Regions from separate parts of the Kitasatospora sp. NPDC051705 genome, predicted to be linked through region 1. Evidence: riboswitches for the same ligand, from Rfam matches in the RefSeq annotation. Region 1 holds a riboswitch; each other region holds the start of a gene.
What was found. A riboswitch is a leader RNA that binds a small molecule or an ion and turns the genes downstream of it on or off. The one in region 1 is predicted to bind cobalamin.
Positions count from the first base shown of each region.

Region 2: it holds a riboswitch for cobalamin, as region 1 does, so the genes downstream of both, ACIA8Q_RS13875 (ribonucleoside-diphosphate reductase subunit alpha) here and ACIA8Q_RS25880 (cobalamin biosynthesis protein) in region 1, are expected to answer to the same signal.
Region 3: it holds a riboswitch for cobalamin, as region 1 does, so the genes downstream of both, ACIA8Q_RS14020 (iron ABC transporter permease) here and ACIA8Q_RS25880 (cobalamin biosynthesis protein) in region 1, are expected to answer to the same signal.
Region 4: it holds a riboswitch for cobalamin, as region 1 does, so the genes downstream of both, ACIA8Q_RS15205 (HoxN/HupN/NixA family nickel/cobalt transporter) here and ACIA8Q_RS25880 (cobalamin biosynthesis protein) in region 1, are expected to answer to the same signal.

Region 1 is NZ_JBITCO010000024.1:38,275-41,472, reverse strand. It holds gene ACIA8Q_RS25885 (transcriptional regulator) at 1-675, opposite strand, end outside; cobalamin riboswitch at 972-1,104, shown strand; gene ACIA8Q_RS25880 (cobalamin biosynthesis protein) at 1,260-2,240, shown strand; gene ACIA8Q_RS25875 (cobyric acid synthase) at 2,237-3,198, shown strand, end outside.
Region 2 is NZ_JBITCO010000008.1:225,076-228,273, forward strand. It holds gene ACIA8Q_RS13875 (ribonucleoside-diphosphate reductase subunit alpha) at 1-1,309, opposite strand, end outside; cobalamin riboswitch at 1,498-1,662, opposite strand; gene ACIA8Q_RS13880 (glycosyltransferase family 39 protein) at 1,704-3,198, opposite strand, start outside.
Region 3 is NZ_JBITCO010000008.1:259,625-262,822, reverse strand. It holds gene ACIA8Q_RS14035 (CGNR zinc finger domain-containing protein) at 1-298, shown strand, start outside; gene sodX (nickel-type superoxide dismutase maturation protease) at 295-675, opposite strand; gene sodN (superoxide dismutase, Ni) at 937-1,332, shown strand; cobalamin riboswitch at 1,431-1,570, shown strand; gene ACIA8Q_RS14020 (iron ABC transporter permease) at 1,747-2,811, shown strand; gene ACIA8Q_RS14015 (ABC transporter ATP-binding protein) at 2,811-3,198, shown strand, end outside.
Region 4 is NZ_JBITCO010000009.1:252,473-255,670, forward strand. It holds gene ACIA8Q_RS15200 (aminopeptidase P family protein) at 1-674, opposite strand, end outside; gene ACIA8Q_RS15205 (HoxN/HupN/NixA family nickel/cobalt transporter) at 788-1,903, opposite strand; cobalamin riboswitch at 1,935-2,128, opposite strand; gene ACIA8Q_RS15210 (metalloregulator ArsR/SmtB family transcription factor) at 2,211-2,594, shown strand; gene ACIA8Q_RS15215 (hypothetical protein) at 2,646-3,198, shown strand, end outside.

The DNA of each region.
Region 1 (3,198 bases):
CTCCCAGAAGCGCTCCGCCAACGGCTGCTCGCGGACCGGGTCCGGCACCGCGGCGGCCGGGGAGCCCCAGCTGCCGCTGCCCCAGTGGGAGGAGACCTGGTTCTCCTGCTGGAGGGCCGTCAGCACGGCCGCCAGGTCGTCCTCGTGGACCGGCACGATCCGGGCGACGGCCCGGACGTGGGCCTGCCACCGGCCGTCCACGCACTGGCGCAGGCACCGGTCGAGCTCCTCGCGGCGGCCGGTGACGTCGACGAGCTCGCGCAGCCGCAGGCCGAGCACCTGGGCGAGCGCGTGGGTCTGGGCCTCGTCGCCGTCCCACCGGCCGGTCAGCTCGGCGTCCTGGTAGCGGCGCAGGGCGACCCCGATCCGGCGGGCGGCGGCGTCCTGGTGGAGTTCGCGGGCGACCCGGAAGTCCCGCAGCCGGGTGGGGCGGGTGCCCATCAACTGGACGGCGGGGCACCAGAGCGCGCGGGCCAGCGCGATGAACTCCTCCTCGGTCGGCCGCAGCTCGCCGCTCTCCCAGGCGAGGACGTGGGTGGGCAGCAGGCGGACGCCGTGCGCGGCCATCCCGCCGACGACCTGGTCGGGGGTCAGGCCGAGGCCGGCCCGGTGGGCTCGGGCGGCGCCCGGCGAGAACGGCACCGGGGGCAGGGCGGGGGGCTGTCTGCGTCGCATGGGAACGAACGGTAGGTGCGGGTGGCGGCGGGCCCCAGCCGCCGAACACACGAAGCGGCCCTGGAGGTCCCTACGGACCGCTGGACGATCGCACAGGGTGTCATGCCCCTGCGGGCGGGCGGATCGGAGGTACCGACGGAGGTGCCGACGCGGGCCCCGCCGCCCGTCGCCGCCGCCCGGCCGGGAGCCCGCGGCCGCCCCGCGGCCCCCGGTCCCGTGTGACCAACCCCTCCGTGACCTCGGTTGACTCCCGGTTCGGCCGCGTGATGGGATCCGGGGGCCAAACGGAGGCATGCAGAGGAAGCCGGTGCGAGTCCGGCGCGGTCCCGCCACTGTCACCGGGGAGCACGCTCGGCAGGTTGCCACGGCGCGCCGTCAGAAGCCGCTGGAAGGCCCGGGGGTGCGTCCGACCCGGAAGCCAGGAGACTCTCGCCCCCGCTACGTCGAGCCAGGGCGCGGACCCTGAGTGAGGACACGCACGCGATGCAGGCTGCCCCGCCCCGCCGGACCCGACGCTGCCTTCCGCCGCACCCCCCGGTCCCGCCGCACCCGGCCGCCGCCCCCGCGAACCCGCCGCACCCGACGTGCGCCCGCTGACCCGCGCGGCGGCGTTCGCGCTGGGCGCCCTCGCGGGCTACGCCGCCGACGCCCGCTACGCCGACCCCCGCCGCGGCCACCCGGTGGCCGTCTTCGGCTCCGCCGCGGCCAGGCTCGAGCGCCGGCTCTGGCGGGACGACCGGGCGACCGGCGCCGGCTACACGGCCCTGTGCGCGGGCACCGTGGCCGCCGCCGCGGTGGCCCTGGACCGCACCGCGGGCCGGCGCCCGCTCGGCCGCGCGGCCCTGGCCGCCGCCGCGACCTGGACGGTGCTCGGCGGCACCTCGCTGACCCGGGAGGCCCGCACCATCGGCCGCTCGCTGGCCGCGGGCGACCTGACGGCGGCCCGGGCCCGGCTGCCGCACCTGTGCGGCCGCGACCCGAGCGCGCTGGACGAGCAGCAGATCGCCCGCGCGGTGGTCGAGTCGGTGGCCGAGAACACCGCCGACGCCGTCGTCAACGCGCTCGTCTGGGGCGCGCTGGCGGGCACGCCGGGGCTGCTGGCGTTCCGCGCGGTGAACACCCTGGACGCCATGGTCGGCCACCGCTCGCCGCGCCACGCCCGGTTCGGCTGGGCCTCGGCCCGGCTGGACGACGTGGCGGGCTGGCCGGGCGCCCGGCTGACCGCCCTGCTGACCGTCGCCGCCGCGCCGCAGCCGCGCACCGCCTGGCGGGTCTGGCGCCGGGACGGCTCGGCGCACCCGAGCCCGAACGCCGGCCAGGCCGAGTCCGCCTTCGCGGGCGCGGTCGGCGTCCGGCTGGGCGGCACCCTGCAGTACGGCGAGCGGGTCGAGCACCGACCCGTCCTGGGCGCCGAACTGCGGCCGGTCACGGTGGACGACATCGAGCGGGCCTGCGTGCTCTCCCGGAGGGTGGGCGCGCTGGCCCTGGGTACGACCGTGGCGGGGCACGTCGCACTGCGACTGCTGGCCGGCCGCGGAAGCAGAAGCGGAAAGGGACGGGCATGAGCAACGCGCTGCTGGTCGCAGGGACGACCTCGGACGCGGGCAAGAGCGTGGTGACGGCGGGCATCTGCCGCTGGCTGGCCCGCCGCGGGGTCGCGGTGGCGCCGTTCAAGGCGCAGAACATGTCGCTGAACTCCTTCGTCACCGCCGACGGCGCCGAGATCGGCCGGGCCCAGGCGATGCAGGCGCAGGCCGCCCGGGTGGAGCCGGAGGCGGCCATGAACCCGGTGCTGCTCAAGCCCGGCGCCGACGGCCGCAGCCAGGTCGTGCTGCTCGGCCGGCCGGTCGCCGAGGTCGGTGCGCTGGACTACCGCGAGCGCAAGCCCGTCCTGCTGGAGCGGGCCCTGGAGTGCCTGGCGGACCTGCGCCGCCGCTACGACGTGGTGGTCTGCGAGGGCGCCGGCTCGCCCGCCGAGATCAACCTGCGCGACCGGGACATCGCCAACATGGGCCTGGCCACCGCGGCCGGACTGCCCGTGGTGGTGGTCGGCGACATCGACCGCGGCGGCGTCTTCGCGGCCATGTACGGGACGCTGGCGTTGCTGTCCGCGGAGGACCAGCGGCACGTGGCCGGCTGGTTCGTCAACAAGTTCCGCGGCGACGCCCGGCTGCTCGCCCCCGGGCTGGAGATGCTCCACGGGCTGACCGGCCGCCCGGTGCTGGGCACCCTGCCGATGCTGCCGGGCCTGTGGCTGGACGCCGAGGACTCGCTGGACCTGTCGACCGTGGTGGACCGGGTGGACGGCCGCGGCCCGCTCGGCGCGGACGTGCTGCGGGTGGCCGTGGTGCGCTTCCCCCGGCTCTCCAACTTCACCGACGTGGACGCGCTCGCGCAGGAGCCGGGCGTGCTGGTGCGCTGGGCGACCCGGCCGGAGGAGCTGGCCGACGCCGACCTGGTGGTGCTGCCCGGCACCCGGGCCACCGTCGCCGACCTGGCCTGGCTGCGCGAGCGCGGCCTGGA
Region 2 (3,198 bases), on a different contig from region 1:
GGATCTCGGTGCACAGGTTGGAGGAGTGCACCGTGCGGCCGGGCAGCGCGGTCTGGTTGGCGGCGCGGTTGGAGGCGTCCTTGAAGGTCATCCAGCCGTTGCCGGTCTGCGCCAGGGTGCGCATCATCCGGGCGTACAGGGTCTGCGCGGGGATGGTGCGCACGGCCTTGCCGGCCTGCTCGGCCTTGCGGTAGGCCTCGTCGAAGTCGGAGCCCCACAGGTCGACCAGCTCGGGGACGTCGGCGGGGGAGAACAGCGACCAGTCCTGGTTGGCGTTCACGCGGCGCATGAACTCGTCCGGGATCCAGTGCGCCAGGTTGAGGTTGTGGGTGCGGCGCGCCTCCTCGCCGGTGTTGTCGCGCAGCTCGAGGAACTCCTCGATGTCGGCGTGCCAGGTCTCCAGGTAGACGCAGGCGGCGCCCTTGCGACGGCCGCCCTGGTTGACCGCGGCGACGGAGGAGTCGAGGGTGCGCAGGAACGGGACGATGCCGTTGGACTTGCCGTTGGTGCCGCGGATCAGGCTGCCGCGGGAGCGGATGCGCGAGTACGACAGGCCGATGCCGCCGGCGTGCTTGGAGAGGCGGGCGATCTGCGCGTAGCGGCTGTAGATCGAGTCCAGGTTGTCCAGCGGCGAGTCGAGCAGGTAGCAGCTCGACATCTGCGGGTGGCGGGTGCCGGAGTTGAACAGGGTCGGCGAGGAGGTCAGGTACTCCAGCCGGCTCATCAGGCGGTACAGCTCGGCCACCTCGCGCACGGACTGCTCGGTGTCGCCGACCGCCAGGCCACAGGCGACGCGGAGCAGGAAGTGCTGCGGGGTCTCGACGACCTTGCGGGTGATCGGGTGGCGCAGCAGGTAGCGGGACTGCACGGTGCGCAGGCCGAAGTACTCGAAGCGGTCGTCGCCCTGTCGGTCGATCAGCGCGTCGAGCGCGGCGGCGTGCTTGGCGACGAAGGCGGCGGTGGCGTCGCCGATCAGGCCCTCGGCGTGGCCGACGGCGATCGAGGCGGCGAACGAGGTCGCGCCCTGGCTGTCGGCCTCGTCGACGATCTCCAGTGCGAGCAGGCGGGCGGCCAGCTTCGAGTACTGGGGGTCCTCGGCGATCATCGACGCGGCGGCGTCCACGGCCAGCCCGCGCAGCTCGGCGAAGTCCGAGCCGGCGTGGCGGCCGCGCAGCGCGGCGGCGGCGACATGGCCGGGGTCCACCTGGGGGAGATCGACACTACGGTCGGTGAGCAGCCGCAGCAGCGCGCCGCCGGGGTCGGAGACCGTCGGGGCGGCGGGGGCGGAACCGGAGCCCTGGGTGGGCAGGGTGGCTGAGGCAGCGGTGGTCAAGGCGCTCTCTCCTGGCGGCGATCGGCGGCGGTGATCGGGTCCGGGCCGAACGGGGCAGGGGAGCACGGCGCGTACGCAGGAGTGCGTCGCGCGACGGTGGCGTCCCCGGCCCGCCCGCGAGGCCCGGAAGGTACTGCTCGTGCTGGCGCGGCCTCTGCGGGAGGGCCGTGGCGCACGCCGTCGGCAGGTACTCGGACTCGCGGGCGCGGCTTGTCGAGCCGCCCGCACACCGCTGCGGGGCAGTCCCGGACTCGCACCGGGTTCCCCTGCTTTGACAGCAGGAGTGAGCATACATCTAGTGGCGGCTGACTGCGGCGGCACCATATGTTGTGGCCGACGTGTCGTGGGCCACGGTGGGCCCGGCGGCCGTTCAGTGCTTCAGATAGACCTTGTAGGTGCTCGAATCGCCCGTCGGAGAGGTGAACTGGGCGATCAACCGGTAGTGCCCGCCGCTCGCCAGCGCCGTCGCCAGGACGCGGTCCGTGGCGGCCGGGGCGGTGCTGTCCAGGACCACGACGGTGAAGTAGCCGTCCTTGATCGCGGCGGCGCTGCCCTCGTCGCCGTGATGCTCGACACCCGCCGCGTCCCGGTAGTCCGTCCCGGAGCGGGCCGACGTCCACTGCTCGGGCCGGCTGACGGCGCCGAGGTAGTACTCGGGCAGCCCGTCGACCTCGGTCAGGTAGTGGCCCTGCGGCGTGGCGTGCACCCGCAGGACGGCGAGCAGCCGGCCGGAGTCGGGCCCGTTCTGGTAACGCAGCGCTGACTGCTCCAGACCGAGCGCGAGCAGGGCGACCCAGACCAGGATGCCCAGCTGCGGGTGGCGGAAGTGCGCGCCGACCAGCCGGGTGAGGCCGACCCCGGCGAGCGGGGCGGCGAGCAGCATCCCGAAGCCCAGGTGCCGGAACAGCGCCCCCGAGGTGCCCAGCGCCAGGTGGACCGCCGGGACCAGCAGGGCGGTGCAGGTCAGGGCGGTGCCCAGCAGGGCGCGCTGGGCGCGGGTGGTGGTGACGCCGTCGTTCTCCGGCGACTCGAGCAGCTGCTCGCGGCGGGCGTACGCGATCGTGCCGGCCACCGCGAGGACGGTGAACAGGCCGCCCCACTGGACGGTGTTCAGCAGGATCTCGCCGCCCGGACGGGAACCCTGCCCGTGGGCCGGGGACCACCCGGCGACCTTGCCGAGCAGTCCGAACGGCAGCAGGGCGCCCACCGTGCCGGCGGCGAGCAGCAGGGACCGCAGGGCGGCCGGGCCGAGCCGTCGCCGCGGCCAGGTGGTGGCCGCCGCCAGCGCGACCAGCGCGGGCAGCGTGAACACCGCGGAGTACGCGACGGCGCAGGCCAGGGCGGCGACCGGCGCGGCGAGCAGGACGAGGGCCACCGGGCGGCGCGCGGTGAACACCGTGACCCAGGCCGCCAGGGCGACCAGCAGGACGGCGAGCGCCTCGGGCGCGGCGTAGAAGCCGACGACGACGGTCGACTGCACCACCGCGTAGCCGGCGATCGAGCAGATCGCCACCCGCTCGTTGAAGAGCCGGCGGGTCAGCGAGTACAGCAGCACCGTGGTGAGCAGGGCGAAGCAGAGGCTGAGCACCCGGGCGCCGAAGATGCCGTTGGCGTCGGCGGCGGCGCCGGCCAACGGCAGGTACAGCTGGGGCGTGCCGGGTATTCGCTCGGCCAGGTGGGTGGTCACGGGGGTGCCGTGCAGCAGGTGGTCGAGCTGCTGGCGGCCGGCCACCATGGCGGCGGCCTCGTCGGGGTGCGCGGCGGCGAGCAGGCGCAGCGAGAGCAGGGCCTGGATGACGAGGACGGCGGCGAGCACGCCGCGGGCGATCCAGCGGCGCCGGGGGCTGGGGGCCGGGTCCCAGCCG
Region 3 (3,198 bases), on a different contig from region 1:
CCTGGACGACGCCGGCCGGCCCCGCTGGCACCTGCACCTCGCCGACAACTCGCCGACCGCCACCGCGCACTTCAGCGCCGTCGCCTGCATGGGCCTGGCCGTGCACCTGACCGAGCTGGGCGCCGACCGGCTCGGCATCTGCCAGGCCGCCCCCTGCCGCAACGCCTACCTGGACACCTCGACCAACCGCTCCCGCCGCTACTGCTCGGACCGCTGCGCGACCCGCGCCAACGTCGCCGCCTACCGGGCCCGCAAGCGCCAGGAGGCGGAGGCCGCGGCGCCGGGCAACACCCCCTAGCGCGGCTGCGGCGGGTGGACGTCCTCCACCCAGAGGCCCAGCCGGCGGGCCAGGCCCGGGACGGCGGCCAGCCGGCCGCCGAGCAGCAGCCGCTCCAGCCGGCGGCCGGGCGCCAGCCAGGCCGGGCGCGGGCGCAACCGCAGCAGCACCCGGCCGAGCACCAGCTCGTCCGGCACCGGGCCGTAGCTGCGGCTGTCGCTGTCCACCGGCCGGTTGTCGGACAGCAGCCACCAGCCCGCCGGGCGGCGCTCGGCGGCCCGCTTGACCACCAGCAGGTCCTGCTGGAAGGGGTGCCGGAAGAGCACCACCGCGCCCGGGCGGATCGGCGCGCCGTAGCGCACCAGCAGCTGGTCGCCCTCGCGCAGGGTCGGGACCATCGAGGGCCCGGCCACGTCGACCAGCCCGAACGGCAGCGCGCCGCCGCCCCGGGCGCCGCCCCCGGCTTCCGCGCTCCGCGCCACGACTCCTCCTCCCGACCGAACGGTCCCAGTCTGCCGCACGGATCGTCACCCCGTTCGATGTCCGGATTACCCCGGTTCCGGGTCCGCCTTTTGCCCTAGGCCCACCGCCCGATCGCGAAACCCGCAGGGCGGAAGGGTAATCTCGGGCGCGGGAAGACGATCTAAGGAAGGACTCCCATGTTCTCTCGTCTGTTTGCACCGCGCGCCACCGCCCACGCCCACTGCGACCTGCCCTGCGGCGTGTACGACCCGGCGCAGGCCCGGATCGAGGCCGAGTCGGTCAAGGCCACCCAGGAGAAGTACCAGGCCAACGAGGACCCGCACTTCCGCGCCCGCGCCGTCATCATCAAGGAGCAGCGCGCCGAGGCCGTCAAGCACCACATCTCGGTGCTGTGGAGCGACTACTTCAAGGCCCCGCACTTCGAGAAGTACCCGCAGCTGCACGCGCTGATCAACGACACCCTGAAGGCCGCCTCGGCCGCCAAGGCGTCCACCGACCCGGCCACCGGCCAGGCCCTGCTGGACCTGATCGCCGAGGTCGACAAGATCTTCTGGGAGACCAAGCAGGCCTGAGCCTGACGCGTCGCCACCCGACCGCCCCCGTCCGCACCGCCGGACGGGGGCGGTCGTGCGTCCACGGCCGACCCGGCCGGGACCCACCCCGGTAAGGGTTGCCTAGCCTGAGTGGCTGTTATGCTGCCAGGGCGTCCGAGGGGGAAGTCCGGTGTGAGTCCGGCGCTGACCCGCAACGGTGAGCGCGGCCCGCACGGCCGCGCCAGCCCGATCGCCCCCGGCCGCTGACCTCCCGACAACTCGCCGTGGACTGCGAGGGGACGGCGCCGCACGGGCCCGCGCCCGCCCGGCGCCCGCCCCCGCGCGCCCGCGGCCCGAGGCAAGGCGCACAACCCCGGTGAACGAGCGCAGCGAACGGACCGTCAACAGGTGCGCGCGGGCCCACGCCCGTGTGCGGCCCGGCGGGGCCGGCACGTGAGCGGCGCCGCGGCCGCGCCGCCCGCCCGGCGGATACCCGCCCCGCCCCTCGCCCTCGGCCTGGCCGTCGCCCTGCTGCTCTCGCTGGTCTGCGGGGTCGCGCTGGGCGCCGCCGGCCTCGGCCCTGCCCGGGTGCTGCGGCTGCTCGCCGCCGGGCTGACGGGCGGTCGACTGGAGGCCGACGAGGCCGCCGCGTACGCCATCGTCTGGGAGATCCGGCTGCCGCGCACCGTGCTGGCCGCGGTGGTCGGCGCCGGGCTCGCCGCCACCGGGGTCGCCGTGCAGGCTCTGGTGCGCAACGCGCTGGCCGATCCGTTCGTGCTCGGGATCTCCTCCGGCGCGGCCGTCGGCGCCAACGCCGTCCTGCTGCTGGGCGCCTTCGCCTCGCTCGGGGTGTGGGCGATCTCGGCCTCCGCCTTCGGCACCGCGCTGCTCGCCATGGTGCTGGTCTACCTGGCCGCCCGGACCGCCCACGGACTCACCCCGCTGCGCCTGGTGCTCACCGGCACCGCGCTCTCCTACGGCTTCTCCGCCGCCACCGCGCTGATGGTCTTCGCCGCCGCCCGCGGCGAGGCCGCCCGGGACGCCATGATGTGGCTGCTCGGCAACCTCGGCGGCGCCACCTGGGGATCCGTCCCGATCGTCGCCGCCACCGTGCTCGCCGGCCTGGTCCACCTGCACTGCTCCGCGGGCCGGCTGGACGCGCTCGCCATGGGTGACGAGACGGCCGCCTCGCTCGGCGTGGACCCGGACCGGCTGCGCCGCGAGCTGTTCGTGGTGACCGCCGCCGTCACCGGCACGGTGGTCGCGGTCAGCGGGGCGATCGGCTTCGTCGGGCTGATGGTCCCGCACCTGGCCCGGATGCTGGTCGGGGCCGGCCACCGCCGGGTGCTGCTGGTCGCGCCGGTGGCGGGTGCGCTACTGCTGGTCTGGGTGGACATCGTCTCGCGGACCCTGCTGGCGCCCGCCGAACTGCCCGTCGGGGTCGGCACCGCGGTGCTCGGCGTGCCCTGCTTCCTGTTCCTGATGCGCCGCCGCGGCCACGCCCTCGGGGGGCGCTGATGGACCTCTCCCTCGACCGGGTCTCGGTCGACCTGGCCGGTGCCCGGCTGGTCCACGACGTCGTGCTGAAGGCCGCCGCCGGGCAGGTGGTCGGTCTGGTGGGGCCGAACGGCAGCGGCAAGTCGACCCTGCTGCGCTGCGTCTACCGGGCGCTGCGGCCCGCCGCCGGGGCCGTCCTGCTGGACGGCGCCGAGCTGCACGCGCTCCCCGCCCGCGAGGCCGCCCGGCGGGTGGCCGCGCTGCCGCAGGAGCACTCCGCCGAGTTCGACTTCACCGTCGCCGAGGTGGTCGCGATGGGCCGGCTGCCGCACCGGAGCGGGCTGGGCGGGCCGGGCCCGGACGACCGCGCGCGCTGCGCGCGGGCGCTGCGCCGGGTCGGCGCCGAGC
Region 4 (3,198 bases), on a different contig from region 1:
CCCATCACCACGGTCAGGAAGTCACCCTCCTCCACCCGGCGGTCGGTCGGCTGGTGGGCGGGCTGCCCGGAGTGGCTGCCGGTGCCGACGGACACCGGGAAGGCCGCCCGGTCCGCACCGTGGTCGATCATCCGGCGTTCCAGCTCCATCGCCAGGTGCCGCTCCGTCCGCCCGACCAGGATCGACTCCAGGAGCTCGCCGAGCGCCTGGTCGGCGATCTCGGCGGCGATCCGCAGGTCGGCGATCTCGTGCTCGTCCTTGACCACCCGCAGCCGCTCCACCAGCCGGTCCAGGTCGGCCAGCCGGGCACCGCCGGACAGGCCGGCCACCGACCGGTGCCGGCTGACGGTCAGGTCGTGCTCCTCCACCGCCAGCGCCGCCAGCCTGAGCCGCGCCGCGGCCTCGGCCGCCGCCAGGGCGGTGTCCGCCCCGGCCGGCACCGGCACCTGGGTGACGTCCGGGGCGATCAGGTGCTCCCCGGTGTCGTCCGGCGGCAGGTCGTCCGGCAGCGCCAGCAGTGCGCGGTCCCTGGTGAGCAGCAGCGTCGCCCCGCAGGGCGCGCAGCCGGTCAGATACCGCACGTTCGCCGCCCGGGTGATCAGCGCCGCATCGGCCCCGGCCGCACTGCAGTGCTCCCTCACCCGCTCCCGCCGACCCGCGTACGCATCAGACATGCGTCGAGCCTACGAAGCCGCACCCCGTTCCGCCCGCCGAGCACTCCCGAGGGGGCACGTCGCCGCTGCCCGCACGCCCCGGCTCGCACCCCGGGCCGACCGGTTCGGGGCTGTCACTGCCCGGTCGGCTGCCAGCGCTTCTCGACCCCGGCCAGCTTCCAGTAGCCGATCGCCGCGGCCCAGACCACCACGAAGAGCCCGGCGATCGCGTACCCGACGTTGTCCAGCGAGATGTCCGCGATCCAGCCGCTCACCGGGTCGGTCAGGTCGAGCTTCTCGTGCAGCACGCCGACCAGTTCGATCGTGCCGATGACGAAGGCCACCGCGATCGACAGCCCCGTGATCGTCAGGTTGTAGTACACCTTGCGCACCGGGTTGGAGAAGGCCCACTGGTACGCGAAGTTCATGAACGTCCCGTCCAGCGTGTCGAACAGGCTCATCCCGGCCGCGAAGAGCAGCGGCAGGCAGACGATCGCGTACCAGGGCAGCCCGGCCGCCGCGCCCGAGCCCGCCATCACCATCAGGGTGACCTCGGTCGCGGTGTCGAAGCCCAGGCCCAGCACCATGCCCACCGGGAACATCTGCCCCGGCCGGGTGATCGACCGCGTCGCCCGGTTCAGCACCCTCGCCAGGAAGCCGCGCGAGTTCAGGTGCTCCTCCAGCTGCGCCTCGTCGTACTTCCCGGCCCGCATCGCCCGGAACACCTTGAGGATGCCCACCAGCGCCGCCAGGTTGAGCGCGCCGATCAGGTACAGGAACGCGCCGGAGGCCGTCGTGCCGACCATCCCCAGCCACTGGTGGGTCGTCGACTCGTCGTCCATCAGGGTGTTGGCCAGCTGGGCGCCGCCCGCCACCAGGGCGGCCATGATGACCACCATCGAGGAGTGCCCGAGGGCGAACCAGAAGCCCACCGACACCGGGCGCTTGCCGTCCGCCATCAGCTTGCGGGTGGTGTTGTCGATCACCGCGATGTGGTCGGCGTCGAAGGCGTGCCGCATGCCGAGGGTGTACGCGGTGATGCCCAGGCCCACCCCGAAGACCTGGGTGCCGACCGCGTAGTTGTGGGGCGCGACCAGGAAGAACAGCGTCCCGAACGCGACCACGTGCATGGCCAGGATCACGCCCATCAGTCCGGCCGTGCGGACGGTGTCCTCGCGCTTCCAGCGGAACGTCGGCAGTGCGGACGGCGCCGCCGGCGCCCCGGGGGCGGCGGTTTCGGGCAGGGTCATACGCGGATCACGCTCCAGCACCTCGTGGAAAGACTTCGTGAGATGCCGTGGCCGGTCTCCTGGCTTACGGGGCACCCGTACCCGCCTTCCCAGACGCGCGAAGCGCCCAGTGGCGTCGTGGATACGGACGACTCCCCCCGATCACAGTGGCGAGGGCCGCTCCGGACTGGGACCCCTGAGGGTCCGTCACCGGTCTTCCCGAGCACCACGGCGGGCAACACCGTAGGGGGCCCGGCTCCACCCATGCAAGGCTGCGCACCTGCGCAGGTGTCCAGGATCACAGGCCCCGGCCTGCGAGAATGTCCGCATGCATCTCGTACCGGCCGACCGCGCGGACCACCGCACCATCGACGGACACCGGGTCTGCGAGGCCATCGCCGCCATCGGCGACACCGCGCACGTCCGCACCTGGGCCGAGCGGTTCTCCCTGCTCGCCGACCCGGGCCGGCTCGCCCTCCTGCTCGCCCTGCACCGCGCCGGCCCGCTCGCCGTGACCGACCTCGCCGTCGCCACCGGTATGCGCGACCCCGCCGTCTCCCAGGCCCTCCGACTGCTCCGCACCGCCGGCGTGGTCACCGGCGACCGCGACGGACGCGTCGTGCGCTACCGGCTCGTCGACGACGCCCTGCGCCCCCTCCTCGACCCCTGCGCCGCCGCCGACCACCACGAACCCACCGCTGCCACCGGCTGACCCGCCCCGGACGGACCCGCCGGAGCGGGGCCGGATGAGTACGATCTTCGTGTGCTGAACCGCCTGCGGCGCCGGCCCCGGCCCTGGCCCGACGAAGACCGCTGGGAGACCTGGCCCGTCCGGGCCCGCGTCCTCGCGGTCGCCCGCACGCTCACCTCGGCCACCCGGGTGCTCGACGTGCTCACCCTGCTCGTCCGCCCGCAGCTCGGCGTCCGGTGCTACCTCACCGTCAACCCGGGCTCGGCGTTCACGGCGGGCCTCGGCCCCTACCTGGCCGACCAGCAACCCGCCGTCACGGTCATCCCGTGGGAGGAGGCCGTCCGGTACGAGTTCGACCTCGCGGTGTCCTGCGCGGTCCACGCCTCCATGCACCGGCTGCGCGCCCCGCTCGTCGTCCTCCCCCACGGCGCCGGCTACAACCGCCTGGTCGCCGAGTCCACCGGGGACGGGGTCAGTGCCGCCGGCCTGTCCCGTCAGGAGCTCACCCACCGGGGGCGGGTCTTCCCCGCGGTCATCGGGCTGTCCCACGAGGAGCAGTTCGAGCGGCTGGCGGCCACCTGCCCCGAGGCGCTGCCGCACGCACGGGAGGTCGGCGACCTCACCT